Regions from separate parts of the Streptomyces sp. NBC_01497 genome, predicted to be linked through region 1. Evidence: riboswitches for the same ligand, from Rfam matches in the RefSeq annotation. Region 1 holds a riboswitch; each other region holds the start of a gene.
What was found. A riboswitch is a leader RNA that binds a small molecule or an ion and turns the genes downstream of it on or off. The one in region 1 is predicted to bind cyclic di-AMP.
Positions count from the first base shown of each region.

Region 2: another riboswitch for cyclic di-AMP. It lies ahead of OG310_RS07675 (LysM peptidoglycan-binding domain-containing protein); the one in region 1 lies ahead of OG310_RS30125 (C40 family peptidase).
Region 3: another riboswitch for cyclic di-AMP. It lies ahead of OG310_RS21510 (transglycosylase family protein); the one in region 1 lies ahead of OG310_RS30125 (C40 family peptidase).

Region 1 is NZ_CP109427.1:7,103,052-7,110,225, reverse strand. Features, by position in the region: gene OG310_RS30135 (ATP-dependent Clp protease proteolytic subunit) at 1-632, shown strand, start outside; gene OG310_RS30130 (hypothetical protein) at 640-948, shown strand; cyclic di-AMP (ydaO/yuaA leader) riboswitch at 1,276-1,455, shown strand; gene OG310_RS30125 (C40 family peptidase) at 1,459-1,935, shown strand; gene OG310_RS30120 (ATP-binding protein) at 1,999-2,424, opposite strand; gene OG310_RS30115 (8-amino-7-oxononanoate synthase) at 2,665-3,825, opposite strand; gene bioB (biotin synthase BioB) at 3,971-5,197, shown strand; gene OG310_RS30105 (adenosylmethionine--8-amino-7-oxononanoate transaminase) at 5,190-6,560, shown strand; gene bioD (dethiobiotin synthase) at 6,562-7,174, shown strand, end outside.
Region 2 is NZ_CP109427.1:1,790,094-1,801,410, reverse strand. Features, by position in the region: gene OG310_RS07680 (PucR family transcriptional regulator) at 1-874, shown strand, start outside; cyclic di-AMP (ydaO/yuaA leader) riboswitch at 1,459-1,617, shown strand; gene OG310_RS07675 (LysM peptidoglycan-binding domain-containing protein) at 1,620-2,462, shown strand; gene OG310_RS07670 (LCP family protein) at 3,221-4,981, opposite strand; gene tatA (Sec-independent protein translocase subunit TatA) at 5,039-5,326, opposite strand; gene OG310_RS07660 (ArsR/SmtB family transcription factor) at 5,540-5,911, shown strand; gene mgtA (magnesium-translocating P-type ATPase) at 5,930-8,599, shown strand; gene OG310_RS07650 (ABC transporter substrate-binding protein) at 8,692-9,687, opposite strand; gene OG310_RS07645 (amidohydrolase family protein) at 9,697-10,719, opposite strand; gene OG310_RS07640 (4-carboxy-4-hydroxy-2-oxoadipate aldolase/oxaloacetate decarboxylase) at 10,727-11,317, opposite strand, start outside.
Region 3 is NZ_CP109427.1:5,088,401-5,099,717, reverse strand. Features, by position in the region: gene OG310_RS21540 (glycoside hydrolase family 30 protein) at 1-1,485, opposite strand, end outside; gene OG310_RS21535 (hypothetical protein) at 2,005-2,160, opposite strand; gene OG310_RS21530 (Ppx/GppA phosphatase family protein) at 2,441-3,382, opposite strand; gene OG310_RS21525 (DUF501 domain-containing protein) at 3,379-3,954, opposite strand; partial or broken gene OG310_RS21520 (FtsB family cell division protein) at 4,095-4,514, opposite strand; gene eno (phosphopyruvate hydratase) at 4,816-6,111, opposite strand; gene OG310_RS21510 (transglycosylase family protein) at 6,667-7,347, opposite strand; cyclic di-AMP (ydaO/yuaA leader) riboswitch at 7,351-7,575, opposite strand; gene OG310_RS21505 (transglycosylase family protein) at 7,896-9,386, opposite strand; gene OG310_RS21500 (cytochrome P450 family protein) at 9,568-10,815, opposite strand; gene OG310_RS21495 (hypothetical protein) at 11,262-11,317, opposite strand, start outside.

The sequences.
Region 1 (7,174 bases):
CGGCCCGGTACGTCCTGCCGGAGTTCACCGAGCGGACCAGCTACGGGACCCGGACGCTCGACCCGTACTCGAAGCTGATGGAAGGCCGGATCGTCTTCCTCGGCACACCCGTCGACGAGACGGCCGCCAACGACGTGATCGCACAACTCCTGCATCTGGAGTACGCGGCGGCCGACCAGGACATCTCGCTGTACATCAACTCCCCCGGCGGCTCCCTCACCGCCATGACCTCGATCTACGACACGATGCGGGTCATCTCGTGCGACGTGAGCACCACCTGCCTCGGCCAGGTCGCCTCGGTGGCGGCCGTCCTGCTGGCCGCCGGCGCACCGGGCAAGCGGATGGCACTGCCCGGCGCGCGCGTCGTGCTCCAGCAGCCGTCGCTCACGGAACCGGTCCAGGGGCAGCCGTCCGACCTGCTCATCCACGCGGAGGAACTCGTCAGGCAGCGCGAGTTCCTGACGCGGACGCTGGCCCTGCACACCGGCCGCGACGCCGCCGCGATCGCGGAGAGCCTCGACCGCGACACCGTGCTGGACGCCGACGCCGCACGGGAGTTCGGCCTCGTCGACCACGTGGTGGACCGCCGGGATGCCGGGTCCGGCCCCGGCATCACCCGCGCGGGGCGGTGAGCCCCCGGTGCTCCCGCCGGAACTGCCGCCGCTGCCCGCGCTGACGCGGGCCGAGTGCGACGTGGTGGACGGCTATCTGGCCGTCGTGGACCTGATCGCCCGGATCAATCCGGCCCGCGAATCCGATACGTACACCGCGCTGCGGGCGGCGCAGGCGCTGCCGGCACGCGTCCTGGAACTGCGCGACGCACTCACCCGCATGCACGGCCGGGGCGAGTCGGAACTGCACACGGGCACGCTCGCCCGGGCCCTGCGGGTACTCGACGGCGAGCGGCGGGCGGGCCGCGTGGCGCTGCCGCCGGGCCCGGCCGGCTGACGTCCGCTCGGAGGCATCCACGGATGGCCCAGCCGGGACGCCGGCGCCTCCTCGTTCGGCCTAGGAGGCACCGGCCGCACGGAGGGCTTCCGGGTTGCGCGAGGCGTCCGGGCGCTCGCCGCGCGTGAGGACAGTCCCGCAGGTGCGGGGGCCGGGAGGGGGTCCGGACCGCACCCAGATCGCCTCATATCATCACGAATGGCTCAAGTGTGACGAGATTCACATATCGTCGTTTCGACTCGGAAATCGCCGCTCTGCGAGTCAAGATCCCTGCGACAGCTCGCAAGCCCTCGCCACCTGGTGAGGCGGTCCGGGCGGACGCCGAGTCCTGCCGCCGTACCGGATTTCGTGCGAACACGAGTGGATCGGCAGGAGTGGAGGACCCGAGCGTTACGGACCGGCGCGGCGACGCGACCGTTCCTCGGGGTGAAGCCGCTCAGGCGGCCGGGCACCTTCGTTGGCCCGAACCCGACAGGTCATCCTTCACAGGCGGCTGACGAAGGGTTGCGCATGACTGCGCAGGTTCATGTCCCGTCCCTGTTCTCGCGCGCCGGCACCGTCTCGGCCCTCACGCTCGTCGCCGTCGGGGGCACCCTGGTCGCCCCGGGCGCGACGCCCGACGCGCACGCCGCCTCGCCCCTGGCCACCCGGGCGGTGCACATCGCGGCCTCCAAGGCCGGGGCTCCGTACCGATGGGGCGCGACGGGTCCCCGCAGTTTCGACTGCTCGGGCCTCGCCGCGTTCTCGTACAAGAAGGCGGGCAAGTCGCTGCCCCGCACCACACAGCAGCAGTACAACCGCACCAGACACGTCTCCGCCCGCACCAGGCGCAGGGGCGACCTGGTCTTCTTCCACAGCGGCGGGTACGTGTACCACGTGGGCATCTACGCGGGCCACAACCGGATCTGGCACGCGCCGAAGACCGGCTCCTCGGTGCGGCTCGAACACATCTGGACCAAGGACGTCTGGTACGGACGCGTGGCCTGACCCCGCGTCAGCCGATCGTGGGTCGAGGACGGTGGCGGTGGTGGCGGCGGCGGAACGCGAGCCTCACACCGCCGCCGTCCACGGCAGGGTGATCCAGACCGTCTTGCCGCCCTCCGCTGTCGGGGTGACGGACATCTGCCCGCCGCACTCGGCGGCCAGCCAGCGGATGATCACCATGCCGCGCCCGTTGTCCTGCCGGACGGCCGCGGGCAGCCGCTGGGGCCGGCCGGGGTGGCTGTCCGTGACGCCGATCCTGAGGTGTTCGTGGCGGTCGAGCGCGATGTCCACGGTGAAGGTCGGCGAGCGGCCGAAGGTGTGCAGGACGGCGTTCGTCGTGAGCTCCGAGACCACCAGGCGGACCGTTTCCGCAGTCTCCGCACCTACCGGAAGGCCCCATTCCGTCAGGATGTCGGCGACGTATCTTCGGGCCACGGGGACCGAGGCCGGCTCACTCGGCAGGGTGACGGATGCTTCCTGATGGTCTGCCATGGCGCGGCTGTCCCTTTTCCACCGGGCAAGAGTCCGGGCACGAGTGCGGGCACGAGGTCGACGGCGCGACACGGGGCGTGGACGAGTCGGCGGCGATTGGGTATCCCGTGTCGGCGTGGGGTCCATCGTGCCGCCGGAAGGGCCCATTCGCCGCGATATGCAGGCATCTGTCGCCCGAAGCAGTGAACTGTTCGACAGCCAGCCGGTTTTGGGGCCGTACCCGGTCCCCCGTGCGCGGGCTCAGCGCTCGGGCGCGGTTTCGACGATCGTACGGACGGCCCGCTCGACGGCGTCGTCGGTGAGGTCGGCGCGCGCGGTCAGGCGGATACGGGAGATCCCGTCCGGGACCGACGGCGGCCGGAAGCACCCGACAGCGAGACCCGCGCGCCGGCAGTCGGCGGCCCACGCCAGGGCCGCGCCCGGCGACGGCGCACGGACCGAGACGACGGCGGCGTCGGGGCGTACGGCTTCGAGGCCCGCCGCGGTCAGGGACGAGTGCAGTTCCCTGGCGACCCCGCGGGCCCGGTCCGCGAGCGTGGGCCGCGCGCGCAGATGCCGCAGCGCGGCGAGAGCCGCGCCGGCCGCGGCCGGGGCCAGACCCGTGTCGAAGATGAACGTGCGCGCGGTGTTGACCAGGTGCTCGACGACCCGCGCCGGGCCGAGGACCGCGCCACCCTGGCTGCCCAGCGACTTGGACAGGGTCACCGTGGCGACCACCCCGTCCGCCACCCGCCCCTCCCCGTCCGCGAGTCCGGCCGCGTGCAGGGCGCCGCTCCCGCCGGGGCCGAGCACCCCGAGGCCGTGCGCCTCGTCGACGAGCAGGGCCGCCCCCCGGGTGCGGCAGACGTCGGCGAGAGCGCGCAGCGGAGCCGCGTCCCCGTCGACGGAGAAGACCGCGTCGGTGACGACGAGCGCCCGGTCGTTGCCGCGCGCGTCCAGGGTCTTGCCCACCGTTTCCGGGTCCGCGTGCGGCACGACGACGGTCTCGGCGCGCGAGAGGCGGCAACCGTCCACGATCGAGGCGTGGTTGCCCGCGTCGGACAACAGCAGCGAGCCGCGCGCGGTCAGTGCGGTCAGTGCCGCGAGGTTGGCCGCGTACCCGGAGGACAGGACGAGTGCCGCCTCGAAGCCGCAGTGTCCGGCGAGTTCGCGCTCCAGTTCCGCGTGCAGCCGCGTGCTGCCCGTGACCAGGCGCGAACCGGTCGCGCCCGCACCCCACCGCAGCGCGGCGTCGGCAGCGGCGCGGGTGATCTCCGGATGGCGGGCCAGACCCAGGTAGTCGTTGCTCGCGAGATCGAGCACATCCCCTTGCGCGGAGCGCGGACGCAGCGTACGGACGAGTCCCGAGGCCTCCCGGGCGCGTGCGGCCTCGTCGGTCCAGGCAAAGGGGTCGTGAGCCATGACGTCCGGTCCTTTTTGTAGGCAGTGCACAGACACTAACGGTCTGCAAACCGTCCGCAGGTGTGGCCATGTCCACACTTCGACCCGGTCGAGTTGGTGACTTCCGCCCTGGCATCCAGGTGCGGCGGTGAGCGAAGATCGGTCCATGGATCTGCTGAAGACGCTGGTGGACAAGGGCTTGCGGCGCGAGCTGCCGACGCGGGAGGAAGCCCTCGCCGTGCTCGCGACGTCCGACGACGAACTGCTCGACGTGGTGGCCGCGGCCGGGAAGGTCCGCCGCCAGTGGTTCGGGCGACGGGTGAAGCTCAACTATCTGGTCAACCTCAAGTCCGGCCTGTGTCCCGAGGACTGCTCGTACTGCTCGCAGCGGCTGGGGTCGACCGCGGGGATCCTCAAGTACACGTGGCTGGGGGCCGAGGAGGCGTCCAAGGCCGCCGCGGCGGGGGTCGCCGGCGGCGCGAAGCGGGTCTGCCTGGTGGCCAGTGGCCGCGGACCGACGGACCGCGACATCGACCGGGTGTCGCGGACCATCGAGGCGATCAAGGACGAGAACGAGGGCGTCGAGGTGTGCGCCTGCCTCGGCCTGCTCTCCGCCGGGCAGGGCGAGCGGCTCAAGTCCGCGGGCGCGGACGCGTACAACCACAACTTGAACACGTCGGAAGGGACGTACGGGGACATCACGACCACCCATACGTTCGCGGACCGGGTGGAGACGGTGCGGCACGCCCAGTCGGCGGGCCTGTCGGCCTGCTCCGGACTGATCGCGGGCATGGGTGAGAGCGACGCCGACCTGGTGGACGTGGTGTTCTCGCTGCGCGAGCTGGACCCGGACTCCGTGCCGGTCAACTTCCTGATCCCGTTCGAGGGCACCCCGCTCGCGAAGGAGTGGAACCTGACGCCGCAGCGGTGCCTGCGGATCCTCGCCATGACACGGTTCGTCTGCCCGGACGTGGAGGTCAGGCTCGCGGGCGGGCGCGAGGTCCACCTGCGGACCCTCCAGCCGCTGGCGCTGCACCTGGTCAACTCGATCTTCCTCGGGGACTACCTCACGAGTGAGGGCCAGGAGGGCAAGAAGGACCTGGAGATGATCGCCGACGCGGGGTTCGTGGTGGAGGGAGCGGACGAGACGACGCTGCCCGGGCACCGCACGGACGCGGGATCCCCGGGTGCCTGCGGATCGGAGGACGCCTGCGGGAGCGCGTCAGGCGACAGCCGGACCGCGGGGGGCTGCGGCTCGGCCGCCGGCTCCCCCTGCGGTTCCCACGCGCCGGCCGGCCAGGTGGCGGACGCCGCCGTGGCGGGCGCGGCCCGCACGGACCTGGTCGCGGTGCGGCGCAGGGGCGCGGGGACGGACCTGGCCCCGAATGCCTGACCCGCTCGCACCCGCCGACGGCGGGCCTCTCGGCCCAGGGCCCGCCGCCGGCTCCGCGGGCCATGGCACCCTCGGCGACGGGCTGTCCACCGCCCGGCTGCTCGCGCTGGACCGGGACCATGTGTGGCATCCGTACGGTCCGATGCCGGGCCGTACGCAACCCCTGGTCGTGGAGTCCGCGGCCGGGGTGCGGCTACGGCTCGCGGAACCCGCCTTCGGGCAGGACGAACTCATCGACGGCATGTCGTCGTGGTGGTCCGCCATCCACGGCTACAACCACCCGGCGCTCAACGAGGCCGCACACCGGCAGCTCGGCAGGATGAGCCATGTGATGTTCGGCGGGCTCACCCACGAGCCCGCGGTGCGGCTCGCGGCGAAACTCGTCGAGATCACCCCGGAGCCGCTGCGCCACGTCTTCCTCGCCGACTCCGGGTCCGTCTCCGTCGAGGTCGCGCTCAAGATGTGCCTGCAGTACTGGCGTTCCCTGGGCCGGCCCGAGAAACACCGGCTGCTGACCTGGCGCGGCGGCTACCACGGCGACACCTGGCAGCCGATGTCGGTGTGCGATCCCGAGGGCGGGATGCACGAGTTGTGGTCCGGCGTGCTGCCCCGGCAGATCTTCGCGGAGGCGCCGCCCGCCGCGTATGACGAGACGTACGCCGACGGGCTGCGCGAGCTGATCGCGCGCCACGCGCACGAGACGGCGGCCGTGATCGTGGAGCCCGTGGTGCAGGGCGCGGGCGGCATGCGCTTCCACTCCCCCGCCTACCTCCGGGTCCTGCGCGAGGCGTGCGACGAGCACGGCGTCCTCCTGGTGTTCGACGAGATCGCCACCGGATTCGGGCGTACGGGCACGCTGTTCGCGGCCGACCAGGCAGCGCTCGCCCCGGACGTGATGTGTGTGGGCAAGGCCCTGACGGGCGGCTACCTGACGATGGCGGCGACACTGTGCACGGAGCGGGTGGCCGACGGCATCGGGCGCGGCGAGGTGCCGGTCCTCGCCCACGGCCCCACGTTCATGGGCAACCCCCTGGCCGCCGCCGTCGCCTGCGCGTCGCTCGACCTGCTGCTCGGCCAGGACTGGGCGGCCGAGGTCAAGCGCGTCGAGACGGGGCTCGGGACGGGTCTGGCGGCAGCCGCGGAGCTGCCGGGCGTGCGGGAGGTGCGGGTGCTCGGCGCGATCGGCGTCGTACAACTCGACCACGAGGTCGACATGGCTGCGGCCACGGCAGCGGCCGTACGGGAGGGCGTCTGGCTGCGTCCCTTCCGTGATCTCGTGTACACGATGCCGCCCTATGTGACAGGCGACGACGACGTCGCGACGATCTGCCGCGCGGTGACCGCCGCGGCACGGAAGGGATGACATGCCGGTAGTGGTGGTCTCCGGTACGGACACGGAGATCGGCAAGACGATGGTGACGGCGGCCGTCGCGGCGACCGCGGTGGCGGCGGGGCGTTCTGTCGCCCTGCTCAAGCCTGCGCAGACCGGGCTGGCCCCCGGCGAGGAGGGCGACGTCGCGCTGGCCGGGCGGCTCGCGGGAGTGGTCACGACGGTGGAACTGGGGCGCTTCCCTGAGCCGTTGGCACCCGGGACCGCCGCGCGGCGGGCCGGGATGGCGCCGGTGCGACCCGCCGACGTCGCGGAGGCCGCGGAGAAGCTCGCCGCGGAGCACGACCTGGTGCTCGTCGAGGGCGCGGGCGGACTGCTCGTACGGTTCGACGACGAGGGCGGCACGGTCGCCGACGCGGCGCGGCTCATCGACGCCCCGGTCCTGGTGGTCGTACGCGCCGGACTCGGCACGCTCAACACCACGGCGCTCACGGCCGAGGCGCTGCGGCACCGGGGCGTCAGTGCGCTCGGTACGGTCATCGGCAGCTGGCCCGCCGCGCCGGACCTGGCCGAGCGGTGCAACCTGGCGGACCTCCCGGAGGTCGCGGGAGTGCCGCTGCTCGGCGCGGTGCCGCACGGCGCGGGCG
Region 2 (11,317 bases), 5.3 Mb from region 1:
CGCGGGACTGCTGGGACTGCTGGCCCGCACCGCACGCGCGGGAACCCAACAGGGCGCACTCGCCGCGCTGTTGCTGCTGGGCGAGGACCCGGCCGAGCCAGGCCGCGCCCGCGACCTGCTGACCTCGTTGCTCGGCGGCGGGCCGGTTAAGGACGGCGAACCGTCCGGGGGCCCGCCTCTGGTCAGGGCGCTCCGGGCACGGCGTCCGCCGGGCGCGGGCACGGGCACGGGCGGCGCCCCGGCTGGGCCGTACGTGCCGGGCCCGCTCACCGATGACATCGACGACCGCGCGGGGGAGGCGGCCGGCGGGGGAACGTTGCGCGGTGTCCTGCCCGCCGGTGCGGGACGGGCCGACCTGGAGCGGCTGCGGGAGCGTGGCGGCTGGCTCGCCGCGCTGAGCAGGCCCGTGCCGCCGGGCCTGCTGCCTGCCGCCGATCGCGAGGCCCACCTGCTGCTGCGGCAGGCCGGGGCCCGCGGTATCCCCGTCGTCGCGGAGGACCGCGGGCTCGGCATCGGCGCGGCGGTGGACCCGGACCGCGCCGGCGACTGGGCGCGGCGGACGCTCGCGCCGCTGCTCGACGAGCGGGCCGAGCCGGACGGCTCGGCGCTGGTCGAGGTGCTGCGCACCTGGCTCGGCTGCCACGGGGGCTGGGACCGTACGGCTCAGCTCACCGGTCTGCATCGCAACAGCGTCCGGCACCGGATCCGGCGCGTGGAACTGCTGCTCGGCGTCGACCTCTCCGACGCCGCGGTCCGCGCGGAGTTGCTGCTGGCGCTGGGCTGGTTCTCGGGGGCGCCCCGCCGAGACCATTTCCCTTTCCCCGCCGCCCATTTCACCGGCGAGGCGGCCCGGGGCGGCACGGAACACGAGTGAGCTTTCCGCCCATCGACTCGTTCCCGCAATCTCCCTGACCGCGTGTCAGGAATTCGGAGGGATTTGCCGGGAGACGGGACGCGAAAGGAATACGGCATCCCGGATTCGGCCCTGCGTGCTTTTCCGATCGCCCTTGGCCGGCATGATCGAAAAAAGGGGACCAGGGGTCGTTCTGCGCCTCTCGCGGTGAATGGGCAGCTCTGATCCGGCATCAATCTCCGCGCCGTCCGGGTCCTTGATCCGGAGTGACCTTATGGGCGATTTAGTGCTCTAAATCCCTAAGATCTGTTCTGGGGTGTTCGGGTAACTTGATGGCCTCTGGCGGGTGTTGTGCGGGGTGGTTGGTCGCCCTACGAGTGATATACGTCACCTGGGGGCGGATTCCACGCCCCCGAGGCCTCGCCCATTTCGTGCGCGCACAGGGCGTGTTGGGTTTTCATAAGGCCGTCGAGCGACCGGCCGGATCCTCGCTGTCAGCGTTTGGCGCATAGCTCAGTGAATTCACAACTTGTTTCGCCGCGAGGTCTTCGCTTACGTTCTCGTCATTCCGGACAGACCGCCGAATCCTGCCGCTGTCCGGATACCTCAACCAACAACCGCATCCATACGGCAGGAGCGGGGGACCCAGGTAAGTCGCCGAGCCGCGAAAGCGGACCGGCTAGGGGTCAAGTCGCATCCCATGCGGCCGGGCATCTCCAGCCCGAACCCGACAGCTCACCTCGCAGGCGACGGAGAGGAACTCAGCATGCCCAAAAAGGCCAGCCACCGTCGTCCCATGCCCCGAACGCTGACCCGCGGCCTCATGGTCGCAGGCGTGGGCGGTGCAGTGATCGCCGTACCTCTGCTGACCGCCGCCGCCGCCAACGCCGCGCCGGCCGCCCAGTCCGTGGCCCACGAGGCCGCGGTCCACCAGGCTCCGAAGGCCCCCGCGCAGGTCAGCGCGGCGGCGAAGAAGGCCGCCCACTCCGCGTACACCGTGGTCCGGGGCGACTCGCTCTCGAAGATCGCCCGCGACCACTCGCTCTCCGGCGGCTGGAAGAAGCTCTACCAGGACAACCGTGAGGCGGTCGGCGGCAACCCGTCGCTGATCCACCCCGGTCTCAAGCTCACGCTGAACGGCAAGGCCGCCCCCGCCGCCCGCACCACGGGTGAGGCGCGCAGCTCCGCCAACGGCTCCGCCCACAAGACCGTCATCAAGGCGCAGACCACCGCCGACGCCACCGCCGTCAAGACGGCGGCCCCGGCCAAGGCGGCCGCCCCGGTATACGCGAACAACCTGGACGGCTGGATACGCCAGTCGCTGAGCATCATGGGCCAGCACGGCATCCCCGGCAGCTACGACGGCATCTACCGCAACGTGATGCGTGAGTCGTCCGGCAACCCGCTGGCGATCAACAACTGGGACTCCAACGCGGCCAAGGGCACCCCGTCCAAGGGCCTGCTCCAGGTGATCGACCCCACGTTCCAGACGTACCACGTGGCCGGCACCTCGATGGACCCGTACGACCCGGTCGCGAACATCACGGCCGCGTGCAACTACGCCGCCGCGACGTACGGCTCGATCGACAACGTCAACGGCCCGTACTGACAGACGCCCCACCACTGACGGGCCCCTCGGACACACCGGGCCCGCCGGGCAACCCACAGGCCCGCCAGGCACCGCCTGGCGGGCCTGTGGCGTGTCCGCCCACGGCGGGCGGGCCGCGGTGGCCGGATCCCACCGGCTGCCGGGTCCGCCCTGGTGGCCCTCGACGAGCGCGGCCCGAGGCTCGTGGCGGGACGGGCCGCGCGGAGGCCGGGCCGCGCGGGTAGGGGGCCGCGGGTACGGGCGCCGCGGGTGAGGGTCGCGCGGGTAAGGCCCGCGCCGCCGCCGTCCCACCCGTCGTGCCGCCGCACCGCCCTCTATCCGGTGCCCCCGCCCACCGACCCCCTCCGGCCTGGCACCCCTGGTCTGCTCCCGGTGTCGCCTCAGCCCTCCACGACCCTGGTGTGCGCCCGTATATGAGTGTGATTTATGGGTCATATACGGGCAAATCGACCAGTGGGATGGGTGGGTTTCCCGGCGTATCACACCGACGTGTCCACGGCTTCGTGCGCGTCACACCGACACGATCAGGCTCCGGATGTCACACCGACGCGCCCAGGACAGCCCGGGTCGCACGGACGCGAGGCGCTCCCCACCCGTCGTCCCGGAGGAGCGGAGGCGCGGCCCGGATGACGGCAGCCGCGCGGGGCGGGTGCGAGGGGGCGGCCATGCGTGCGCGAGGGGGAGGATGTCGGATCCTGGAACGCGATGGCGAAAGCGGTGGCGGCGAGCCCGTGCGGGCCCGCCACCAGTGGCCGGGGTCAGGACGCGGAGTCCTTTTTGTTGGTAGATTCGCCATATGCCTGAGAAGGCGTCATGGGTACGCCGTTGATCTCGACGGTCTTGTACTGGCTGACCTTGGCGCAGGCCTTGGAGTCGTCCGCGGTGTCCGCGTGGGCCCCGGAGACCGCCGCCTTGGCGTCGGCCGTCGAGCCTCCCGCCCCTCCCGTCCCGGAACCGCCGGGGAACGCCGTGCCCGTCGGCCAGTCCGCACCGATCGTGAGCACGACCCCGTTCGCGTTCGACGAGGTCAGGTGGGAGGGGGGCAGGCCGAGCGCGTTCGCCGCCGTCTGCGCCGCCGCCTGCTGCCCTGGCCCGTAGGTCAGCGTGGTCTTCGACTGCGGCGCGCCCGCGTTGCCCGAGGAGCCGATGGTGAACCCCTTCCCGGTCAGCGCCGTCGCGATCGCGGCGGCGCGCCCCGACGTGCCGGTGCCGTTCTCCACCTGCACCGAGACGTCGGCGGGCGGGACGGTCGCCGACGGGGACGGCTTCGCGTCCGTCTTCGCGCCGGAGGAGGGCTTCGTCCCTGTCGTCTTCTTGCCGTCGGAGGCCGTCAGCGACTTGTCGTCGGCGATGGCAGCGAACAACGCGTCGGCGCCCGCGGCCGGCACGACCCGGTTGGCGTCCGTCGGCGACTGTCCTGTCTGCATCGTCGTGAAGGTCAGCCGCTTCGTGGGGACCTTGTTCAGGTCGTCGGCCAGCCCGATCAGCTTGGCGATGCTGTTCAGGCCGGTGTCCACCGTCATGGCCTTGGTGGCGCTGTTGGCCAGCGAGTAGACCTTGGTCGGGTTGGACAGGGTGCCCGCGCTCTTGAGCTTGCGGATCATCGCGCTGAGGAAGATGTGCTGCGCGTACGTACGGCCCAGGTCGCTGCCGTCGCCCAGCCCGTGCCGCGTGCGGACGAACTCCAGTGCCGCGTCGCCCTTGAGTGTGTGCGTCCCCTTGGCGAGCTTCAGGTGCGAGTACGTGTCGTAGACGTTGTCACTCACACACACCGACACACCGCCCACCGCGTCCGACATCTGCACCACACCGGAGAAGTCCAGCATCACGAAGTGGTCGATGGGGATCCCGGTGAGCTGGTGCACGGCGGAGACCTGGCAGGCGGGGCCGTACTGGAGCGCGCTGTTGATCTGTCCCTGGTAGCCGGGGGTCGACGGGCCGCCGTCGGTGCCCTTGCAGGCCGGGATCTGGGTCATCGTGTCGCGCGGGATGCTCATCACGGTCGCGTTGGACCGGTCCGCGGAGATATGCAGCACCATGTCGACGTCCGCGTTGTGCCCGGCCGTCGAGTCACTGGAGCCGCAGCCGCCGCCGAGCTTGCAGTCGCTCTTGGAGTTCCGGCCGTCGGACCCGATCGCCAGTATGTTGATCGGCGTCCTGCCGAACGAGTCGGCCTGCTCCTTCGAACCGCCGCCGTCTATGGCCACGCTGTGGATGTTGCCGCTGAGGTGCTCGTACAGCCAGGCGCCGCCGCCCGCGACGATCAGCACCAGCGCGGAGACCACCGTCAGCAGCGTCCGTACGACGCGTTTGCGGCGCGGCAGCGGCTTCGCGCGACGACGCTGATGGCCCCGGTCCTTGCCGCGGGCCGCCTTGCGGGCGGCGGCCCTGCCGCTCGGGGGAGCCCCGCCCGTGGAGCCGGGGGCGGGCGCGTCCTGGGGTGAGCGCTGCCGTGGCGGCCCCGAGGGTCGGTGGCGTGTCGCCTGGCGGGCGCGATCGCCGGCCCTCGGGTCCGTCATCTGCGAACTCCCTGTGCGTCAGTGGTCGTTGGACGTACAAACGGCCGACGTGGCGGCTCAGTGAGCCGTGGCGGACTTCCGCTCGGTCGCCTCGGTGGCGGCCTTCGGCGCGGTGGTCACGGGGGCCGTGGGGGCCGTGCTGAACGGCGCGGCGTCCGCCGTGACGGGAGCCGTCCGCGTGTCGTCGTCCTCCATGGACTTCATGGCCTTGACCTCGCTCTTGAAGATGCGCATGGACCTGCCGAGACCGCGGGCGGCGTCCGGGAGCTTCTTCGATCCGAACAGCAAGGCTACGACGACCACGACAAGGATCACGTGCCAGGGCTCCAGGCCGTTTCTGAGCATGCGATGCCACCTCCGGGTACGACGGGCACGGGCGGCGATCGCCACCGGCGCCATAAGGTTGCCACATTACGCAACCGAGCAACTGAGCGGCCCGGCCCGGACCCGGTCGGCACCCGCGCTCTTCGCCCGCTCGCGTAGGCTGTCGCACCGGTCCGACCGGGGACGCGCCCGGCGGTCGTCCCTACCCTGGCACGTCAATCTGTGGAGGTTCACGTGACGAGGTCGCCCGCGAGGCCGGCCGACCCGAGAGACGACGTGCTCCAGGACGCCGCCGCCGCCTTCGGTCTTCTCTCGTCCGCCGTCCGGTTGCACATCGTATGGATACTCGCCCAGGGCGAGAGCGATGTCACGGGTCTCGCGGAACGGGTCGGCGGTTCGCTGCCCGCCGTCAGCCAGCACCTCGCCAAGCTGAAGCTCGCCGGCCTCGTCCGGGCGCGGCGCGAGGGACGCCGGCAGGTCTACCTGGTCGACGATCCGGCGCTGGTGACCGTGGTCCAGTTGATGGTCGGCCAGCTCACGAGCCGCGCGGACGGGGCGCCCGGCCGGCCCGCCGCCGCGGGCGGCCCGGTCGGCCCGGTGGCCTGACAGGTCCCCGGTGGCGCCATGAAGACCAGCGAGCCCACGGTCCCCGGTACGCGCCGGCCACCGGGCACCGGCCCTGCCGCGCCGGACGGCCCCGGCGCCGGGGACGGCGACACCACCCTCGCGGTGCTCCGCGGACTCGACACGGGACCGCGCGGCCTCACCGAGGCCGACGCCGAGGAACGCCTCACCCGGCACGGCGAGAACAGCCTGCCCGCCGCACGCCCCGCGCACTGGCTGCGCCGTTTCCCCAGTGGTGTGCGCGACCCCTTCACCGGTGTCCTGCTCTGCCTCGCGATCATCTCCGCGGCCGTCTCCTCCTGGGGGGCGGCGTGCGTCCTCACCGTGCTCGTCGCGGTCAGCTGCGCGCTGCGCACCCGCGCGGACCAGCGGGCCGACCGGTCGGCCGCCGCGCTGCACGGCGCGATCGCCGCCACCGCGACCGTGCGGCGCCGCGCCGGGCCCTCGTACACCGAGACGTGCGAGCGCGAGGTGCCCACCTGTGACCTGGTGCCGGGCGACATCGTCCGGCTCGCCCCCGGCGACCTGGTGCCCGCCGACGTACGGCTGCTGCGCGCCACCGGGCTGAGCGTCCATCAGGCCGCGCTGACCGGCGAGTCGGTGCCGGTGGCCAAGCATCCCGTGGACGAACCGGCGCCCCGCTGCGACGGTGAGGGTGCCTTCGACCGGCCGCACCTGTGCTTCCAGGGCAGCAGTGTCGCGGCGGGCAGCGCGACCGCCGTGGTGACGGCCACCGGGCCGGGGACGCGGTTCGCGGCGGAGCACGGCGGGGGCGAGCGGGGATCGGACGCCGGGCGCCGGGAGCGGCCGTTCGACCGGTCGGTCAAGGGCGTGTCCTGGCTGCTCGTCCGGCTGATGGCGCTCACCCCGCCGCTGGTCCTCGCGGCCGGCGCGGTGCTGCACCGCAGCAGCCCGGAGTCGCCCGCGTTCGCGGTGGCCGTCGCGGTCGGGCTCACGCCCGAGATGCTGCCCGTCGTCGTCAACACGGTGCTGGCGCGCGGTGCGGGGCGGCTCGGCGGGCGGTACGGCGTGATCGTCAAGCGGCTGCCCGCCCTGCACGACCTCGGAGCCGTCGACGTGCTGTGCACGGACAAGACCGGAACCCTCACCCAGGACCTGCCGGTCCTGGACCGCAGTGTGGCACCGGACGGCCGCGAGGACCCGGCGGCTCTGGAGTGGGCGGCCGTCAACAGCCTCGTCACCCTGCAACTGGCGGAGGTCCCACTGCCCGACGCGCTCGACGAGGCGATCCTCGCCGCCGCCCCGCCCGGCGCCGCCGAACGGTACGAGGGTCTCGCGGCCCTGCCGCTCGACCCGGTGCGCCGCAGGTCGGGAGCGCTGGTACGGGACGGCCGCGGCCATGTGCTCGCCGTCAAGGGCGCACCCGAGGACGTGCTCGACCGCTGCACCCGGATGCGTACCGGAGAGGGCGGTGCGACGGCGGCCCTCGACGCGGCCGCGCGGGCCCGGCTCGACGCGCTGGTCACCCGGGCCGCCGGAGCCGGGCTGCGGGTCCTCGCGGTCGCCCACGCGCACCTGCCGCTGCGCCCCCGCCCGCTGACGGTCGCCGACGAGCGCGACCTCACACTCGTCGGGTTCGTCGGCCTGCGCGACGCCCTCGCCCCCACGGCCGCCGACGCCCTCGCCTCCCTCGCCCGTCGCGGCGTGTCCGTCACCGTCCTGACCGGCGACCACCCGGGCACCGCGGCCCGCGCCTGCCGCGATCTCGGCCTTGCCACCGGCCCCGGCGACGTCGTCACCGGGGACCGTCTCGACGCGCTCGACGACGGCGAACTGGCGGCTCTCGCCGCCCGTACGACCGTCTTCGCGCGCTGCACGCCCGAGCACAAGGCCCGCGTGGTGCGGGCGCTGCGCTCCGCCGGCCACACCACGGGATATCTGGGCGACGGCGTCAACGACCTGCCCGCACTGCGCGCCGCGGATCTCGGCATCTGTACGAAGGAGGCGGCGCAGGTCGCGCGTGAGGCGGCCGGTGTCGTCCTCGCCACCAAGGACCTGACCGCGCTGTCCCACGCCGTCGCCTACGGGCGCAGGGCGACCGCGAACATCCTCACGTACCTGCGGATCACGCTGTCGTCCAATGTCGGCAACGTGATCGCGATGCTCGGCGCGGGCCTGGTGATGCCGTTCCTGCCGATGCTGCCCGCCCAGGTGCTGCTGCAGAACCTGTGCTTCGACGCCGCCCAGCTGACCCTCGCGCTCGACCGGCCGCCCGAGTCCGCCGCCGACCGGCCCGCGACGCTGCACCCGCGCGGACTGCCGCGCGTGATCGCCGGGTACGGGCTGATCAACGCGTGCGCCGACCTCGCGACGTTCGCCGTCCTGGCGCTCGCCATGCCGGCGTCCCGGCACATCGACGGCCAGTCGGCCTTCCACGCGGGCTGGTTCACCGAGAACCTGCTGACGCAGGCGCTCGTCATGCTGATGATGCGCCCGCGGGGTGCGGGGCGCGGGCCGGGCAGGGTGCCGGTGCCGATCCGGGTCGCCGCCGCGTTCCTCGCGGCGTTCGGGCTGGCGCTGCCCCTCCTGCCGGCGGGCGCGGCCCTCGGCATGACGGCGCCGCCCCTGTCCTTCTATCCCCTGCTCGCCGGGGTCCTCGCGCTGTACGCGGGGGCACTGGCCCTCGCCCGGCGGCGCGGGGCGCGCTGAGCCGGCGCGTATCCGGCACCCGGGACAGCGGTGCGGGCGCCGCCCCGGCGTGCTCCGGAACGGCGCCCTCGGGGCGTGATGTCGGCCTGCCCTCAGATCACCGCGGACTCCAGCGCCTCGGGCGCGAACAGTTCCTCGGGGGTGCGGAGCCGGTCGGACAGGCCCTGCTCGTGGTGGTAGCGCAGGAACGTCGACAGGGTCCGGTGGTTGTCCTCGCCGAGCCCGTACGACCAGAAGTCCTCGCCCAGCAGGGCGCGGGCCTCCTCCAGTTGCGGGGTGAGCCAGGGCAGGGTGAAGCGCAGCGCGGACGTGTCGTACATGCTGGTGTACGCCTGCTGCTTGGCCTCCAGCATCGCCTTGTACAGCGACTGGGCGACCCACGGGTGGCGCTCGTAGACGTCCCTGCGGACCACCAGTACATGCATGATGGGGAAGATGCCGGTGTCCGCGTAGTAGGCCTTCTCCGCGCCGATGACATCGGGGAAGATCCGCTTGACCCGGGGGTCGCCCTGGGCGAACGGCGAGGGGACGCGCGGGGTGACGAGCGCGTCGATCTCGCCCTCCGCCAGCATCTGCGAGAGCGTGCGGTCACGGGGGACGGCCCGGATCTTCACCGAGTCCCCCAGGTCGACCTTCGCCTTCTCGATCCGGCCGGGGGTCTCCTGGCCGCCGGTGCGGTGCTCGTACGCGTCGAACGGCACGCCGTGCCGGTCGCCGACGATGCCGCGCATCCACACGCACGCCGTGAGCTGGAACTCGGGCGTGCCGACGACCTTGCCGCGCAGGTCCTCGGGCGACTCGATGCCCGCGTCCGCGTTCGCGTACCAGGAGCTGTGCCGGAACATCCGCGAGGTGTACACCGGCAGGGCCACGAACGGTGAGGGGTCCTGCCGCAGCGACACCACGTAGGAGGAGAGCGAGAGTTCGGCGACCTCGAACTCCTGGTGGCGCATCATCCGGAAGAAGGTCTCCTCCACCGGCAGCCGCAGATACGTCAGGTCGATGCCGTCGGGCCTGATGGTGTCCTCGTACAGCGCGCGCGTGCGGTCGTAGTCGCCGCACGCCATGGTGAGCCTGAGTCGGGGCATGGGTCCGCTCTACCTGCCTTCCGCTGTGAGCCGTGCGTCGAGCCGGGGATAGACGCGCCGGGCGTTGTCCTCGTAGATCCCGCGGAGCCGCTCGGCCGGGAGTCCGGTCGCGTCCACGTAGTGTTTGGTGTCGTCCCACGCGATGCCGGTGTCCGGGTCGACACCGCGCACGGCGCCGAGCATCTCCGAGGCGAACAGCACGTTGCCCGCCGGGACGACGCTCGTCAGCAGGTCGACTCCGGGCTGGTGGTAGACACAGGTGTCGAAGAAGACGTTGTCCATGAGGTGGACCGACGGGTCGGGCAGGCCCGACCGCATCGCGAGGCCCCGGTAGCGGCCCCAGTGGTACGGGACGGCGCCGCCGCCGTGCGGGATGACGAACCGCAGGCCGGGGAACCTGTCGAACAGGTCGCTCCCCACGAACTGCATGAACACGGACGTGTCGGCGTTGAGGTAGTGCGCGCCGAGGGTGTGGAACGCCGGGTTGCAGGACGTCGACACATGCACCATGGCCGGTACGTCGAGCTCCACCAGCACCTCGTACAGCGGGAACCAGTACGGGTCGGTCAGGGGCGGCGACGTCCAGTGGCCACCCGAGGGGTCGGGGTTGAGGTTGCAGCCCACGAAGCCCAACTGCTGAACGCAGCGCCGCAGTTCGGCTATCACGCCGTTCAGTGGGCCGTTCGCGGTCTGGGGGAGCTGGCAGACGGCCGCGAAGTGCTCGGGGAAGAGGCCGGCCACCCGGTGCACCAGGTCGTTGCTCACCTCGGCCCAGGCGCGCGCGGTCGCCGGGTCGCCGACGTGGTGCTCCATGCCGGACGCCTTCGGCGAGAACAGCATCAGGTCGCCGCCGCGCTCGCGCAACACCTTCAGCTGGTGGTTCTCGACGGACTCCCGGATCGCGTCGTCACCGATCGGTGCGAGCGAGGGGAGCGGCAGCGACGGGTCGTCCAGGCGCGCCAGCTGGGCGTCCCTGAAGGCCTGGAGCTGCGGCGGGGCGGTGGTGTAGTGGCCGTGGATGTCGATGATCACCGCGGCCTCACTCCGTGCCCTCGTAGTCGGTGTACGTCAGGCCCTTCGCCGCGAGGCGCTCACGCATCGCGTTGACGTCCAGGCCGAGTTCGCCCTTCGCGTACCGGTCCCGCGAGCGCGCCTCCTTGTCCTCGCGGGACCGGGAGGCCCGCGCCACCTCCGCCGCCGTCAGACGCGGCACCACCACGGCACCGTCGTCGTCCGCGACGATCACGTCACCGGAGTGGATGATCTGGCCCGCGCACGCCAGCGGCAGCCCGATGTCGCCGAGGGTCTCCTTCACCGTGCCGAACGCGCAGACATGCCGTGACCACACCGGGAACCCCATCGCCGTCAGCTCCGCGATGTCCCGGCAGCCGGCGTCGATGACGAGGCCGCGCACCCCGCGCGCCGCGAGCGAGGTGGCGAGCAGCTCGCCGAAGTACCCGGCGTCGGAAGGGGAGGTGGGGGAGACCACCAGGATGTCGCCCGGCCGGCACTGCTCGACGGCGACGTGCAGCATCCAGTTGTCGGCGGGCGGCACGCTGACCGTCACCGCGCTGCCGGCGATGTGCGCGCCAGGGAAGACGGGCCGCAGGGCGGGGGAGAGCAGGCCCGT
Region 3 (11,317 bases), 2.0 Mb from region 1:
TCCCGCGGCGAGCGTGGCGGTGAAGCCGCGGCCGCCGGAGACGACGGTCACCGGCTCGGACGCCGTGCCGCTGGTGTTGTGGGCGACGACGGCCGTGGATCCGTCGGGGTTCACGAACGCCGACGTCTGCACCGGGCTGTCGGTGGCGTCGCTGCGCGCCGCGCTCGCGCCGACGTGCACGGCACCGGGCTTCACGAAGCGGGAGAGGTGACCGAGCGCGTAGTACTGCGCGTTGTAGGTGACGACACCGGTCGTGGAGTTGACGGTGACGGTGCCGTTGCACGTGCCGCAGCCGCCCTGGTGCGGGTTGTGGTTCTCGTCGAGCGCGATGTTCCAGTACGTGACCGTCTTGGCCCAGTTGTTGACCGAGTCGAGGCCGGTCGTGATGGTGCCGCCCTCGCACTCCGTCTCGTAGATGTCCTTGCCGGGGAAGGACGCCCGCAGCGCCGTCATCGCCGACGCGTCGCCCGCGTAGCAGTGGTACGCGGTTCCGTCGATCCACTTCGCGGCGCTCGACGCGAGCAGGTCGTAGGGGTAGTTGACCTCGGGGTCCTCGCCGACGGCCTCATGTGCCTTGATGTCGTTGGGGTGTTCGGACCAGTTGTGGTCGTAGCCGAGGATCTTCGTGTCCAGGCCGGCCTTCTTGAGAGCGGGGCCGAGCGCGTCGATGACCTTGGTCTCCTGCTCGAACGACATGTCCGAGCCGGGGTAGTTGTTCCGGTTGAGCGCCTGCGGTTCGTTCTGCACCGTCAGGTAGTCGACCGTGACGCCGTTCGCCGCGTACGCCTTGACGAACTTGACCAGGTAGTCCGCGTACGCCCGGTAGATGGCGGGCGAGTCGATCAGCTTGCCGTCGATCATGGAGTCGCCGGTCTTCATCCAGCCCGGCGGGGACCAGGGAGTACCCACGATCTTCAGGCCGGGGTTGAGCTTCTCGGCCTGCCGGAGCAGCGGCAGGATCTGCTTCTGGTCGTGGGCGACGGAGAAGTGCTTCAGGCCGTAGTCCTTCTGACCCGCCGGCATGTCGTCGAGGCTGTAGTCGGCGCCCTTGACGAAGTCGGAGGCGCCGATGGGCTGGCGCAGGAAGCTGGTGCCGTCGCCGGTCTCCGGGTCGAAGAGGTTCTTCATGACCGTGTCCCGCTGGTCCTTCGGGATGCCGTAGAGGACCTGTGCGGACGAGTCGGTGACCGAGGCGCCGAAGCCGGTCATGGTCTGGTACTTCACCTGCGGGTCGACCCGCACGGTGGTGCCGTCGGCCGGCGCCCCCGCGGAGACCGGCGCCGCGGTCAGCCGGTCCGTTGTGGCTCCGGACTGGCCCTTGGCACCGGAGGTCCACGCCTCCACCTGGCGCGGGGCGGACGGGCCGTGGTGGTCCTGGTGGCCGGGGGCGGCCGAGGCGGAGACGCCGGTCACGGCGAGACCGGCGGTGGCGACGAGGGCGACGGCGAGGCTGAGGGCGCGGGCCCGGGGACGACGTGGACGCATCTGACTCTCCGTTGAGTGGGGGCGGGGCGCGGGTGGAACCGGAGGACTCAGGAACGGGCGGAACGGGAGAAGGGCGGTGGGGCGAAAGCGCTTTCACGACCTGGGCCGGAGTCAAACCCCGGGGACACCGAGCCGTCAAGACCATGAACACGACAGATGTATGTGAACGGAGAGCGGCTCGCGGCAGCGCACGCCACAGGACCGGGGCGGTGCGTGCCCGCCGCATCGCGCTTACTCGCCCGCCGGCAAACGCACGTCGGTCCCCGGCCGTCGGCGCATGGACACCCGGTGCCCTCCCGCTTACATGTCCGCCACGGCCGAACGCGCGGCGACCGCAAGGGGAAGCCCTGCCCGCGCCGGGGCGGAGCGCATCCATCGCGCGGAGGAGGAGGGCGCGCCCACGCTGATCACCCGCAACGCCGGCCGATGGCCGGAAGCTGCCACTGTGCCGCCGCAGCGCACAGGAACGGCTGCCTCACACCGCACCGCCACCGTCTTCGGCGCACAGGAACGGCTGCCTCACGCCGCACCGCCACCGTCTTCGGCGCACAGGTCCGCGACCAGTTCGGCCCTCGCCGGCGTCGGACCGCGCCGGTCCAGGGACGCTTCCGCCTGCCGGGCCGCCAGGGCATCGGCTGCTTCCTCCGGCGTGGGGAACTCCGCGAGGGAAGCCACGGCCGCGAGAAAGGCCTGACGACGCAGAGGCCAGGACTCGTGGGTCCCACGGACCTCCATCGGCTCCGGGCCGGCGGCTACCGGGCCGTGCGCGGGACCGAGGACGGTGAACCCCGTCGTTCCCGTCGCCACGGCCGGCGACCGCCGCGACGCCCGACGCGCCATCCGGCGGGTTCATCCGGTCGGCCGGGTGAACCCGTCCGCACACGGGCCGGCCCCCGGACTCACGCGGGGGCGGACTGCGCGGACCCGTGGCCTCCGCGCCACCGCCCCCGCGGGGTCACGCACCCGCTTCGGCCACGCTCCAGGCGATGCCGTCCAGGATGTCGTGTTCGCTGACGACGACCTCGGCCGCCGACGTGCGTTCCATGATCGTCTGAAGGATCAGGGCGCCCACCCCGATCACGTCCACCCGCCCGGGATGGATCACCGGGTTCGCGGCGCGCTCCGCGTGGGTCGCCGCGAGCAGCGTCGCCGTGATGTCCTTGACCTGCTCGTACGAGACCCGTGAGCGGTGGATGGCCGCCGAGTCGTACGCCGTGAGCCCCTGCGCGATCGCGCCCACCGTCGTCACCGAGCCCGCGAGTCCCACCAGCGTCGTGGAGTCCCGCATCGGAACGGTCGCAGCCGCCTCGTCGATCGCCCGCTCGATGTCCGCGCGGATCGCCGCGATCTGCGCGGCGGTCGGCGGGTCCGTCAGCTCGCCGTCGTGCAGCAGATGACGTTCCGTCAGGCGTACGCAGCCGATGTCGACCGAACGCGCCGCCCGTACCCGCTCGTCGCCGAGGACGAACTCGGTGGAGCCGCCGCCGATGTCGACCACCAGCGCCGCCTGGTGGGTGGCGAGTTCGCGGGTCGCGCCGGTGAAGGAGAGCGCCGCCTCCTCGTCGCCGGTGATGACCTCGGGCCGCACGCCCAGGATGTCGAGCACGCCGCCGACGAAGTCGTCGCGGTTGGAGGCGTCCCGCGAGGCGGACGTGGCGACGAAGCGGACACGCGAGACGTCGTGCGCCGCGATCACCTCCGCGTAGGCGCGGCACGCGGCGAACGTCCGCTCCAGCGCCTCCGGCGCCAGCCGGCCCGTGCGGTCCACGCCCTGGCCCAGCCGGACGATCTCCATCCGCCGGTCCAGGTCGGTCAGCGAACCCGTCGCCGGGTCGGCCTCTGCCACCAGCAGCCGGATCGAGTTGGTGCCGCAGTCGATCGCCGCAACCTTGGTCATTCGCCCGTCTCCGTCGTCGTTTCCTGTTCGTGCGGGGCCCGCGGGGCCTGGACGCACGCGGCGTCCACGCACGGGCCCTTCCGCCACCACTGCGGCAGCAGGGCGATCGCCTCGTCGCCCAGCGGGTTGACGCCGGGACCCGCCGCCAGGGAGTGCGCCACCAGCACGTGCAGGCACTTCACCCGGTCCGGCATGCCGCCCGCGCTCGGGAAGTTCGCCAGCACCTCGATCGCGTCGCGGCGCGCGAGGTAGTCCTCGTGCGCGGCCCGGTACGCGGCGGCCAGTTCCGGGTCCCTCGCGAGGCGTTCGGTCATCTCCTTCATGACGCCGTTCGCCTCCAGCGTGCCGATCGCGGACGCGGCGCGCGGGCAGGTCAGGTAGTACGTGGTCGGGAACGGCGTCCCGTCCGGCAGGCGCGGCGCGGTCTCCACCACGTCGGGCAGCCCGCACGGGCAGCGGTGCGCGATGGCGCGCAGCCCGCGCGGCGGCCGGCCGAGCTGGGCCCGGAAGGCCGCGATGTCGTCCGCCGTGGGCGGCTCGGTGCGTTCAGTCTGCGGAGGAGGGGTTTCCATGGCTGGTCTGTACTGCCTTGCTGCTCGTTGGGGGACCGTGCGTAAAGGGCCGCGCCCCGCGGTCCTCAGTTCTTCGCGCCGCCCCGCGTCGCGTCCGCGCCGGTGCCCGTACCGGTCCTGGTACGCACCGCCGCCGCCGTGTCCGCGTGGTCGACGTCGTCCATCATGTTCGCGTACCAGGGGCGGTTCGCGGGCCCGATCGCCTGCTGCTCCTGCTTGACGGCGCTCGGGGCGTTCATCGTGTACCCCTTCTCCCCCGGCATCACGAAGTGCAGGCGCTCGCGCGCGAGCCGTTCGACGTAGGCGTCGTCCTGGAGCCTGGCCTTCTCGTCCCGCAACTTCTCGACCTGCGCCTTCGCCTCCCGCGCGGTCCGCTGCTGGTCGGCGATGTCGCCCTGCTGCGAGACGTACTGCCGCATCGGGTACGCGAGCGCGACGACCAGCGTGCACAGCACCAGCGCGAGGAACGCGGCGCGTCCCGTCAGCCGGGAGCGGTGCGCCTGTCTGCGGTTCTGCGAGCGGTAGACGCGGGCCGCCGTCTGCTCGCCGAGCACCCGCAGCCGCGTCGCGGTGGAGAAGCGGTCCTCGGAACGGCCCCCGCCGGAACGGCCACCCGTGGAACGGCCGCCTCCGCCGCGGCGCGACGGAACACCCGGTTCCCTCACGGGCGTCCGGCCGGGGACGGGGTCGCGGGGACGGCGCTCGCCGGTGCGGTCGCCGGCGCCGTTACGCGCTCCGTCCCGGTCTCCGGTGCGTGCCATGGCCACACTCCCTGTCACCTGTCGTACGTCCCGTACGTACGTGCGCGTCCCCGGACACGGTACGGGACCATGGCCGGGGACGCGGTGACACGAGGGGGTCTCAGCTCTCCGTGCCGCGGAAACGCGGGAACGCGCTGCGTCCGGCGTACACGGCGGCGTCGTCGAGGATCTCCTCGATGCGCAGCAGCTGGTTGTACTTGGCGACACGGTCCGAGCGGGCCGGGGCGCCGGTCTTGATCTGACCGCAGTTCACCGCGACGGCCAGGTCGGCGATGGTGACGTCCTCGGTCTCGCCCGAGCGGTGCGACATCATGCACTTGAAGCCGTTGCGCTGGGCCAGCTCGACGGCGTCCAGTGTCTCGGTCAGCGAACCGATCTGGTTCACCTTCACCAGCAGGGCGTTGGCCGCGCCCTCCTCGATGCCGCGGGCCAGGCGCTCGGGGTTGGTGACGAACAGGTCGTCACCGACGATCTGCACCTTCGCGCCGAGCTGGTCCGTGATGGTCTTCCAGCCGGCCCAGTCCTCCTCGTGCAGCGGGTCCTCGATGGAGACCAGCGGGTACGCGTCGACGAGCTCCGCGTAGTACGCCGTCATCTCCTCGGCGGACCGGGTCTTGCCCTCGAACTCGTAACTGCCGTCCTTGTAGAACTCGGAGGCGGCGACGTCCAGGGCGAAGGCGATGTCGCGGCCCGGCACGTAGCCGGCCTCGTTCACGGCCTCCAGGATGAGGTCGAGCGCGGCGCGGTTCGACTCCAGGTTCGGCGCGAAGCCGCCCTCGTCGCCGAGCCCCGTCGAAAGGCCCTTGCTCTTCAGGACCTTCTTCAGCGTGTGGTAGACCTCGGCACCCCAGCGCAGCGCCTCGGAGAAGGACTCCGCGCCGATCGGCGCGATCATGAATTCCTGAATGTCGACATTCGAGTCGGCGTGGGCGCCGCCGTTCAGGATGTTCATCATCGGCACCGGCAGCAGGTGCGCGTTCGGGCCGCCGAGGTAACGGAACAGGGGCAGGTCGGACGCCTCGGACGCGGCGTGCGCCACGGCGAGCGAGACGCCGAGGATGGCGTTCGCGCCGAGCGAGGACTTGTCGGGGGTCGCGTCCAGGTCGAACATCGCCTGGTCGATGAGGCGCTGTTCGGTGGCGTCGTACCCGACCAGCTCGGGGCCGATCTGCTCGATCACCGCGAGCACGGCCTTCTCCACGCCCTTGCCCTGGTAGCGGTTCTGGTCACCGTCCCGCAGCTCAAGGGCCTCGAAGGCGCCGGTGGAGGCGCCGGAGGGGACGGCAGCACGGCCGGTGCTGCCGTCGTCGAGGCCGACCTCGACCTCGACGGTGGGGTTACCTCGGGAGTCGAGGATTTCCCGGGCTACGACGACGTCGATCGACGGCACGAGCATCTCCTTCTGGGAAGTGACGTGGGGAGCGCAGGGTCTGCGTCTGTAGTCCTTGCGCCAAGAGCCTAACCGGCGCGGGCGCCGGGAAGTGCCCCGGGCAGTCCCCACGCCCATACGTGCGGGGGCCGGACGCCCGGACGGGTGGCCGGGCGATCACATGGGCGCGCGGGCCGCCAGATGCGCGGTGACAAATCCGGCGAACCGGCGGCCGACGACCGCCGCGGTCACCGGGGACGGTTCGCCTCCCCGGCGGACCGTCGCCGGGGGCGGGAACCCCCCGGCGCACGCGACCGAGGGCGGGCGAACCTCCCCGCACGTTCCGGGAAGTTCGCCCCCGTCCGGGCGCCCGGTGGACGACGAAGCGGCCCGGCCCTCGGGGGGCCGGACCGCTCCAACCGGCCGGGGACCGTCGCGTCAGGGTTCTCGTCCGGGTGGCGCCGCGCCCGGCGCCCCGTCTCCCCCAGCCGGCCGGTGGGAGACCGACCGGGCCCGCCGGAGCAGGTCCGGCCGAACGGCCGGGTGGGAGCGGTGCGCGGGAACGGTGCGCGGGAGTACCGGTCAGTGCAGGTGCAGCTGCTGGCCCGGGTAGATCACGTCGGCGTCCGTGACGATCTTCTTGTTCAGGTCGAACAGCTTCTTCCAGCCGCCCTTGACGTGGTGCGCCGAGGCGATCGTGGACAGGGTGTCGCCGCCCTTGACCTTGTACTCACCGTCACCCTTCTTGATCACGGTGGGGCGGGCGCTGCCACGGCTCGCGGGCTGGGCCGGGCGCTGCCGCGCCGGGCTCGCCTGCGGCTGGCTCTGCTGCTTGGCCGGGGCCGACTGTGTGGAGGTGGAGGTGCTCGGGGCCGCACCGGAGCCGCCGGGGCCCGAGAGGCCCTTGCCGCACACCGGCCAGGCGCCCTTGCCCTGGCCCGCGAGGACCTTCTCGCCGATGGCGATCTGCTGGGACTTCGAGGCCTGGTTGGCCTGGGCCGCGTAGGCGGTGCCGCCGTACGCCGACCAGGTGGAGCTGGTGAACTGGAGGCCGCCGTAGAAGCCGTTGCCGGTGTTGATCGCCCAGTTGCCGCCGGACTCGCAACTCGCGACCTGGTCCCACTCGGAGACGGACGCGGCGGAGGCCGACGTGGCGGACAGCAGCGGGACCGCGACGACGGCGCCGGTGACGCCTGCGAGCGCGGCGTAGCGGACGGCCTTGGACGGGCGACGGTGCTTGTGGGACTTGCTCGAACGCAGCATGAAGCATCTCCTCACCGACGCCTGCGAGGTCAGCTGTCGGGTTCGGGCGCAGTGAGTTGCCCGGTCGCGATCGGCCCACGTGTGTGGTCCACGCGGTACGCACTGGCGGTGCGTACCGCTCGCGGCTTAACCCCAAGCCGGGCCGCTGGGCCGTCCTTCACGGACAGCCTTCCCGGTCCGGCGGCGGAACCTTGGGTCCCCCGCTCCTGCCTTCGGCGCTTGACGCGACGACTGTTCCGGTCGACCGACGGCAGGATTCGGCGTTTCGGTCGACAGGGCCCGCGGTGCGAGCGGTGAAGACCGTAAACATACGACTGTCAGATCTTCAAAGAAGGACATCCCGGTAATAACACTCATAGCGTTCACCCGGGTGGCGGCATTTCCCCAGGTGAGCCCTGAAAAAGGCGAATCTGACGGCCCATTTCGACCAAACAACCCGAAGAGACGCTTGTCTCATTTTCACAGAATCGGACATAGGGGGCCGAACTGACAGCGCACGGGGGCCACTTCGTGGCCACCCGTGCGCCGTCCCCGCTTCGCCTGAGGCGTCAGCCCACCGGGAGGCTGAGACTCTGGCCAGGAACGATGTGGTTCGGATCGGACCCGAGCGCGGCCTTGTTCGCCTCGTACAGGGCCTGCCAGCCGCCGTCCACCCGCTGGCCCACCGCGATACCGGAGAGACTGTCGCCGGCGTGGACGGTGTAGCGGGCCCCGGAATCCGCCGCCGGGGTCCCCGCGTCTGACGAAGTGTCACCCGATCCGACCTGGCGTCCGGTTTGGCCGGTCTGACCCCCACCGTCCGTTTCGGACGTCGGGGTGGAGGTGCGGGACGCCTCGGTCGCGGCGCCGCCACGGTGCTTGCCTCCGGTCACCGCCGAACCCGAGGGCGCCGGCGTGACCGTCGTCGTACCGGGCGCGCCGGTCCCGCCGGGCACGGCCGCCGACGACGGCGTGCCGGACGCGCCGACGCCACCCGGGGCGCCCAGGGCACCCTGAGCGCCCTGCGTGCCGGACGGCGTGCCGGTGGCCGAGGGAGTCGCGGTGGCACGCGCGGCGGCGCCGGCCGGCGCCGCGTCGGGAGAGGTCCAGGTGACCTCGTCCGGGAACTGGAACAGCGAACGCGAGGCGCCCCCGGCGTGCGTGCCGGAGTAGTGCGGCGCGAAGGGGATGTGGATGACGGGCGTCGCGCCCGAGTCCGGTACGACACCCGGCAGGTCGGAGTTGCCGATGGAACCCGCGCCGCTCGTCTCCGAGCCGGACGCGAGACCGCCGCTGTTGTCGCGGCTCACGCTGAGCGGGAAACCCCCGTCGTCGGTGGAGGGCGCGGTGCCCGGCGTCGCGGCGCGGTGCTTGCCGCCCCTCGCGGAGGTGCCGCCGCCCGCCTTGCCGTGCCCCGAGCCGGAGACACCCGGCGACGCGGAGCCCGAGGGGCTCGCGGACGGGTTCGGCGTACCGCTCGTGCCGTCGTCCCCCGTCGCCGTGCCACCGGACGTCTGGGAACTTCCGGACGGGTCGGGGGTGGCCGTGCCGCCCGTCGTCGCCGGGGTGCCGGACGGGTTCGTCGCGGCGGAGCCGCCCGAACCGTGCGAGCCGCCGAGCAGGCCGCCCAGGACAGCGCCCAGACCCCCGCCGTCGGTGCCGCTCCCGTCAGAGCTCGGCGCCGGCTTGGATTGCGGCAGACCGGCCGAGTCCGCACAGCTCGCCCAGGTCTGGGGGCCCTGCCCCGCGAGGATCTTCTCCGCCACCGCGATCTGCTGGGACTTGGTGGCCAGGTCGGGACGGGCGGCGTAGTCGCTGCCGCCGAACTGGTCCCAGGTGTCCTGAGTGATCTGGAGGCCGCCGAAGTAGCCGTTGCTGAGGTTGGCGCTCCACTGTCCGCCGCTCTCGCAGGCGGCGACCTTGTCCCAAGTGGAAGCGTCCGCCGCGTGCGCGCTCGCGGCGCCGAGCAGCGGAATGGCGATGGCGGAACCGGTCACCCCTGCGGCCACGACGATGGCGGGCGCCTGGCGGGGGCGACGGTGTCGACCGTTCCCGGACATGCGATTACCTTCCGTTTACGTGGTCACGCATGGAATGCGCGACGCGCGAAGCGACTCACGGCCCTGGGGCTGTACACGTCACCTGTGACCGGTGAGTCGCTCGGAAACGTAGCGTCAGTCGAACGCTTGTCACAAGTCGGTGCAGCGGAGATCACGCGAATATCACAGAGTTGATACGACCTCAGTCACGCAGGGGTGCGAAGCGGACCGGAAGCGTGCGCAGACCCCGCATGATGAGACCACCACGCCACCGCAATTCGGCCGGATCGGCCGCAAGCCGCAGATCGGGCAAGCGCGTCAGCAGCGACACGAGCGCCGTGCGCCCTTCGAGGCGGGCGAGCGGTGCGCCGAGACAGTAGTGGATTCCGTGGCCGTAGCCGAGGTGTTGATTGTCACGCCGGCCGAGGTCGAGGGTGTCGGGCGCGGCGAACCGCTCGGGGTCGCGGTTCGCCGCGGCGAGCACCACGAGAACCGGGTCCCCGGTGGCGATGGACCGGCCGCCGATCGTCAGCGGCTCGGTGGCGTAACGCCAGGTGGCGAGCTCAACAGGGCCGTCGTACCGCAGCAGTTCCTCGATGCCCGTGGCGAGCGGCGACTCGTCGCCCGCGCGCAGCGCGTCCTGGAGCACGGCCCGCTGCCCGGGGTTGCGCAACAGGGCGAACACCCCATTGCCGATCAAGTTCACTGTCGTCTCGAATCCGGCGAAAAGCAACACGAAGCACATCGCGGCCACTTCGTTCTCCGTCAGGCTCTCCTCGTGGTCGCTGGCGCGGATGAGGCCGGAGATGAGGTCGTCGCCGAGCGCCTGCCGTTTGCGGTGGATCAGGTCCGCGAGGTACGCCCTGATCTTCTTTACGGCCCGTGCGACGCCGCCGCGCGGCCCGCCCCCGTGGCGGATCATCATGCCCGCCCAGTCCCGGAAGTCGTCCTGGTCCTCGGGGGGCACGCCGAGGAGGTCGCAGATCGCGTAGATCGGCAGCGGGAACGCGAAATCATGGATGAGGTCGGCGGACCCGGTGGCCGCGAACCGGTCGATGAGCTGGTCGGACAGCTCCTGCACGCGGGGCGCGAACTCGGCCACCCGGCGAGGGGTGAACGCCTTCGAGACGAGCCGGCGCAGCCGGGTGTGGTCCGGCGGGTCGATGTTCAGCAGATGCGTCATCAGATCCGCGCCCCGCTCCCCCGGGATCCCGGTCTTGCCCCGGGCGTGCGCCGGCTCGGAATGGTGCACCGGGTTCTTCGACAGCCGGGTCTCCGCGAGCGCCACGCGGGCGTCCGCGTACCGCGTCACGAGCCACGCCTCCACCCCGCTGGGCAACCGCGTCCACCGCACGGGCTCGTGCTCGCGCAGCCAGGCGTACGCGGGGTACGGGTCGGAGGCGAACTCCCAGGAGAAGAGTTCGGGGGACGGTGAAGCGGCATCGGACATGCCTGAACGGTACGGCGCACGCCCTCCGGCGGCGCACGCCCGTCCCCTATATACACACCGGTGCGAAAGCCCTGCACGCCCCGGCGCGTACACGCCTCGCCCCGGACCGCCGGAGCACGCGAAGGCTCCGCGGCACGTCACGCCGGAGCGCGCGGAAGTGCCCCGGCGCGGGCCGCCGGGGGCGCGGGCGGGGGCAGCCGGGGGCGCTGCCGCTCGCAGCCAGGGACCCGGGGAACGGTGATCCTCCAAGGGGCGTTGGAGTCGAGAATCCGACGGCACCGACCAGGGGCATCCGCGCCCGGCGGACGCCACACATCCAGCGGCGCCGCCCGGTTGCCTGCCCTTGCCCCCTTCCGCACGCGCCCGCAAAGGTGCGCGTATATAGGGGACGCACCGTCACCGGGCGGGACCTGATTGCTGGGGCCTCCGGCGTACGGCGCGGCCACTCACAGCCCGCCACGGCTGCTGTACCGGTTTCGCTCCGCGAGCCGCGAGCGCAGCC